DNA from 2 places in the Lysinibacillus sp. NPDC056220 genome. Region 2 is predicted to be linked to the other one. Evidence: riboswitches for the same ligand, from Rfam matches in the RefSeq annotation. Region 2 holds a riboswitch; the other holds the start of a gene.
The links. A riboswitch is a leader RNA that binds a small molecule or an ion and turns the genes downstream of it on or off. The one in region 2 is predicted to bind S-adenosylmethionine.
Positions count from the first base shown of each region.

Region 1: it holds a riboswitch for S-adenosylmethionine, as region 2 does, so the genes downstream of both, ACOZBY_RS09620 (Na+/H+ antiporter NhaC family protein) here and ACOZBY_RS13865 (YezD family protein) in region 2, are expected to answer to the same signal.

Region 1 is NZ_JBMOXD010000002.1:937,414-940,622, reverse strand. It holds gene ACOZBY_RS09625 (VanZ family protein) at 1-493, shown strand, start outside; gene ACOZBY_RS09620 (Na+/H+ antiporter NhaC family protein) at 709-1,989, opposite strand; SAM riboswitch class I at 2,094-2,197, opposite strand; gene ACOZBY_RS09615 (DUF3953 domain-containing protein) at 2,323-2,556, opposite strand.
Region 2 is NZ_JBMOXD010000003.1:730,761-733,969, reverse strand. It holds gene ACOZBY_RS13870 (DUF418 domain-containing protein) at 1-1,010, shown strand, start outside; SAM riboswitch class I at 1,178-1,273, shown strand; gene ACOZBY_RS13865 (YezD family protein) at 1,343-1,498, shown strand; gene ACOZBY_RS13860 (flavin reductase family protein) at 1,582-2,067, opposite strand; gene ACOZBY_RS13855 (VOC family protein) at 2,226-3,011, shown strand; gene ACOZBY_RS13850 (cold-shock protein) at 3,116-3,209, opposite strand, start outside.

The DNA.
Region 1 (3,209 bases), on a different contig from region 2:
TTATACCCCAGAGCAAACTTCAGCTGTAGGGCAAGAAGATAAGGCGAAATCATTGATGGATGAACTTGCTTTACTACCTCAAGATGCAGAATTTGCTGTACAGGAGAATGGTGAATTTGAATGGACATTACCAGACCGCACCGATGTACATAAAGATTACTGGACTGGGGATGTTAGTCTTGGTCTTAAACCGGATGGTCACGTGTATTCATTAACCTACAGCCTTCATGAAAATCAATTTATACGAGAGGTAAACATACTATCTCCTACAGAGGTATATGAACGGATCAAGGAAGGCGATTTTCCTCAAATAAAGTATAATGCGCTCGTTCAGGAGGAAGACCTTATTATAAAAAAAGGAGACCATATAGAGATTGATTCAATTGAGCTTTCGTATATGTATGATACAAAAGGTTTCTATCAGCCCATATACAATGTTGCAGGAAAGTTCAACGGCAACGATTGGTTTACTTTAATTCAGGCAAGAAAGTAATAGCTCATTCCGAATATTTGGCTCCAATTAACGGACAACCGGGCTTTCCATTGTAATGGGCTCCGTATTGGAATGAATTATCCCCTAAAAAATTGACTGCTTCCTAAGAGTGGAGCATGTTAGGTTTGGTAGTATATTACTCAAATATTAAAAATGACAAAAGTCATCGAGAGTGAACTTCTCGATGACTTTTGTCTACAGTCTGAAAGAAAAGTTTAGGCCTTCTTTTCTTTCGGGTACCCAATGAGAATAGCTATCATACCACAAATACCAATAAGAATAGGATAGAACGAGTATGGTAAGATACTCACTGGCGATATTTTGGCAACGCTTGCGGCTACTAGGAATTGAGCTCCGTATGGGAGAAGACCTTGAACCGTACAGGAGAAAATATCTAAAATACTTGCGGACTTTTTCGGCTCAATCTCATACTGATCAGCAATATTTTTGGCAAGCGGCCCAGCAATTAAAATAGCAATTGTATTATTGGCTGTAGATAAATTAGTTAGGCCCACAAGACCAGCTATACCTAATTCAGCGCCCTTCTGCGATTTAATCCTGCGTGTTACAAGGCGGAGCAAAAAGTCAATTCCTCCATTAAATTTAATAACCTCCACCATTCCAGCTATTAATATAGCTAGAAAGGCGATTTCAAACATACCTTCCATTCCTTCGCCAATTTTTTGTATAAGGCTCATTAGGTGATAGCTGCCATCTGCTAAGCCAACTGCACCGGCGAGGACAATCCCTAATGCAAGAACGAGGAAAACATTCATTCCCGATAACGCTAAAATAATCACTAAAACATAGGGAACAATTTTTACCCAATTATAGCTTAAATGCTCTACTTGAGCTGTTCCACCGGATGTCATAAACCCTAAAATAATGCTCGTAACCATAGCTGCCGGCAATACAATCCAAAAATTGACCTTAAATTTGTCCTTCATTTGCGCTCCTTGTGAACGAACGGCAGTAATAGTAGTATCTGAAATAAAAGATAAATTATCACCAAACATTGAACCGCCTATAACCGCTGCTATCACTAAAGCAATAGATAGCTCAGTCTGATCGCTTATCCCAACTCCTATGGGCGCCAGTGCAACAATTGTCCCCACTGACGTACCCATGGATAGAGAGATAAAACAGGCAATGATGAATAAACCTACAACAAGCAAGTTTTGAGGAATAATTGATAATGCAAAGTTAACAGTGGAATCTACGGCCCCCATCCCCTTGGCTACCTCTGAAAATGCCCCTGCTAATAGAAAAATAATAACCATCAGCATGACATTTAAATTTCCAGCACCTTGGCAAAAAATATCAACCTTCCGTGAAAACGATTCTTTTCGATTCATCGCTAGAGCCACAGCTCCCGAAATGCTAATAGCTACAATAACAGGGAAGGCATAAAAATCACCCGTCATAACCCCTGAACCAATAAATAAAATTATAAAAACAACAAATGGGATTAGCGCCCATGGATTCTCTCTCCTCATTGTTTACCTCCCAAAAATTAAAAATCAGCCCTATTTTTGTTTTTTCACCATAAAAAAGGCCTCATCTTGAAATAACAAGAAGAGGCCTTATAGTTAAAACGCTCCTCTTATCTATCAAGGACATTGCTTGCTGGATTTGGCACAGTAACTTAATAGTTCCGCTGCCGAGATTTCATCGGGCCAGTCCCTCCATCTCTCTTGATAAGAAGAAAAATATTATATTATATTTTTGACACAATATTAAAATACTAAAATAAAACATCCATAATTGCAACATGTTTTTAATTAGAAAAATTTTCTTGGCACTATCTTTAAGGTCCAGAATTCAACTTTTTAGATTAATATGAAGCTTTGTATAGACACATACACCGAAAATATAAATACGCCAACTAGAAAACAACCATATAATTTTCTCTCTCTCCCAAACTCTTTAATTCCTAATATTAACATAAATAAACCTAGGAAAAGGATCATTAAGAAATTTAGGCGGTATTCATATGTAATAAGTCCATAAATGGAAAGCGTGATGCCTATCGTTGATAAAATAATTTGTACTGTTTTTAACAAAACGATTCCTCCCTTTTTGCTTAAACAAATACTGTCAGTTATCTAACTTTTTTTGAATAAATAAATTCTATGATAGGTGATATGACCAATGTAAACCCAACGACTAAGAACAAAGGATAATTTTTCATGTCATTTAAATTGGAGACACCCTCTGAAGCAAAAAAAATTAGACAAGCTAAAATCATTAAAACATACTATCCAATTTTAGCATTGTGTGCTTCAATATGCTTATCCAGTTCATCTTTATCTTCTTTAATATCGCTATGGTTACCCGAAGAAGAATAAGGAAATAAAGCTAATTATAATAGAACCTCCATCAATTATTCCGAAACGAATCCATCTGTAGAGGGTAAAACTAACAATGTACAAACATATACAATGACTAAAAGACCGATTAATTTTTTCGATTGATGCATCCTTTGTCTAACCTCTATAGTGACAACTATTACCATTTAAAAATTGATTTATAATTTTAAAAAATCCAACAATACCCATTTAAACAATAATTTGTAAAATTCGGTTCGCTCAAAAAATCTATCCCTTTATGGCAAAACGGGCCATGGGAATTTCAGCTCTCGCCTCTTTTTCACAACTAATGACATTCGATTAACAAAAAATAACTTGTTGGAAGTATGGCTACGTTTGTAAGATAA
Region 2 (3,209 bases):
TCATAACAGGTTCTACAACGAATGGTTCAGCATGGATGATTACCTTACAAAATCTTTTCGAGGGGCGTGCTTCCGCCGTATTTGTCATGTTAGCAGGAATAGGGATAGCTTTAATGACTCGTCAGGCTAGAGAGACTAAGGACCCACTGCTTCTTCGTCAGAATCGACTTACTTTATGGAAAAGGTCGTTTTTGTTATTTACGATTGGGCTAATATTATATGTGATCGGCTGGACAGGAGATATATTACATTATTATGGCGTGTATATGTTTGTGGCCGCATGTCTGATTGCGCAATCCAAGAAAATGATGATCTTCATCATAGGTGCTATCCTCATCCTTTCACAATGGCTTCAAATTCAATTTAATTACCTTGCTGGTTGGCATCCAACATATGTCTTACTAGAGTATCTTGATTTTTGGACACCAGCAGGATTTATAAGAAATTTGATGTTTAATGGCTATCACCCACTATTCCCCTGGATTTGCTTCTTTCTGATGGGGATGTTAATCGGCACATTAGATTTAACAAATCGTACTATAAGAAAAATCTTACTAGTGACAGGTTTATTGCTAGTCATATTGACTGAGACTTTTTCAATATTATTTATTAAGATAACAACAACCATCCATTTATTAGATGTAGAGAGTGCATTGTATTTATTTGATACGGGACCGATTCCACCAAATATGATGTATGTCCTATCTAATTCGGCTTCGGCTATTGTCCTCATTGTAGGCTCCATCTATCTTGTAGAGACATGTAAAAATAAAGTCATTGAAGCTTTCATCTTAACCGGGCAAATGTCTTTAACCCATTATGTTGGCCATGTTTTTATAGGGATTGGGATACTAATTGTTTGCCAAAAGCTGGAGAATCAAACGCTTGCTTTTTCCATGCTGTATGCCTGCTGTTACTTTTTAGGATGTGTGTTTGCTTCTGTTTGGTGGAGAGCTAAACATCATCGCGGTCCACTTGAATCCTTGATGAGGAAATGGAGTTCGAAATAAATTAGTGGATAGCCATCTATTTCTTACTGATTAGGCATAAAATACTTTAGGTATAGGCAGTTTTCTAATCTAAAATACACATTACAAAGTATTCAGCTAGGTTTTCTAATATTTTATATTGACAATCGTATAACAGAATTATAGAATTATTTTCAAGAAACGCAGTACTCTTATCGAGAGAGGTGGAGGGACCTGGCCCAATGAAGCCTCGGCAACCGGAAAAATAGGTGCCAAATCCAACAGATGTATCTGAGAGATAGGAGGGGCTATCAATTAGCTTGATGCATTGGCCTCTTTTGTACAACAAGAATCAGAAAGAAGGGGTGTATCGTATGGCTCAGTCGACAAAGGTAGAAGATAAGAAATTAGAGGCTATTGCAAAGGCCATTCAAAATCTTGAATTTGGTGAAGTGCATATTACGATTCAGGATGGGGTAATTGTTCAAATTAATAGGCTTGAAAAGCAGAGATTTCCACAAAAGAAATAAAGATCATTTCAGATGAACGATGTGAAAAGGCCACCAATAAGCATGGTTTCCGTTGCTTACAAGTGGCCCTTTTTTTATGAGAATTAGCTATAAAAGCTTTTTGGAATCTGACCGATATGACGGCGATGGTAGAGAAGCGGTTCCTTTTGAGAATTTGTAATATCTAGTACTTGCCCAATAAAAATAGTATGATCGCCAGCATCTATCTGTTGAAATGATTTACATTGTAAAATAGCTGCTGTATCATGTAAAATCGGTAGCCCAAATGATGAAGTAGACCATTTTGCCTGAGCAAAGCGATCTGGGACTTTACTTGCAAATAATGTACATAAATGCTCTTGATCACTCGCTAAAATATTAACAGCGAATTTTCCAGCACCCATAAAATAAGGATGGAGCTGAGATTTTTTATCCAGTGACCATAAAATAAGTAGTGGGTCAATGGAAACAGATGCAAAAGAATTGACGGTTAAGCCAATTGGATTCGTTTCATGACATGCTGTAACAACCGTTACACCTGTAGGATAGTTACCTAATGCCAATTTAAAAGCAGCTACATGATCTGTCATTCAAATCACCTCTTTATAGTGAGTAATAAATTAGTTAACGGAGTTAGTAGGGAAATTGCACTTTTTTTCATACCAGCTAGTAACTCCTTTTCTTAAGTAAATATTAAATCAAATACACATCTAGGTAAAGCTAATGGGGGAAAGAAAGGGGAATTGCCATGACTTTATATTTTGATCATCTGGTACATCAAGTAGAATCTCCGGAAAATATAAAGGTTTTCTTCAATAAACGAAATGTCCATACAGTGAACGGTGGTCAACACACGATGTGGGGGACTTACAATACGCTAAGCTACTTTGGCTTAAGCTATATTGAACAAATCGCTATTTATGATCGTGATTTATTTGAGCAAGCGGCCCTGTACCCATATTCCCTACATTATACGTTTAAACGTAATCATGAGCGCCAAGGATTTTCACGAATTGCCTTGCGCACCCAAAATATTGAAGAAGAGGGTCAACGATTGCGTGCATTGGGCTTTGATGTATATGGTCCCGATGCTTGTAGTCGAACAAGACCAGATGGCACGATAATCGAATGGAAGCTATTGCATTTTGGCAGGGCTGACCTTGCATTGGATTTCCCATTCTTAATTGAATGGGCAGATGAAGATGAGAAACGTCTTGCTCAATTAAAAGCTAGTGGCGCGATTGATGAAACGCAAGCTATTACCATGGAATCGATTCAGTTTTATGTCAGGGATGTGGAGAAGACGGTGCAGCTTTGGCAGAAGGTATTACAGCTACCCAAGTTTGTGCAGCATGAGCAGTTTGTGTCTCTACAGCTACCGAATATGCGCTTGGATTTTTATGAGGAAGCGGCAGCATCTAGCATGACGCTCGGGCATTTAAAAGAAGGGCCTATCGGTGTAACATTGAACGATCCACACAGAACCAAGGAAACATTAGTTTGTCCAGGTGCTTTTTATTGGATTAATAGATAAATTAAAAATCCACTTCAATCGTTGAAGTGGATTTTTATGTGTAAACATGTCAAAAAGCGGATTGAACTATTTTTAAATATTTCATCCACCTTCAGTTTCCTAGCTTATAATTTTACAACATTTGAAGCTTGCGGGCCGCGATTGCCTTCCACAACATCAAATGAAACCTTTTGACCTTCTTCAAGTGTACGGAAGCCT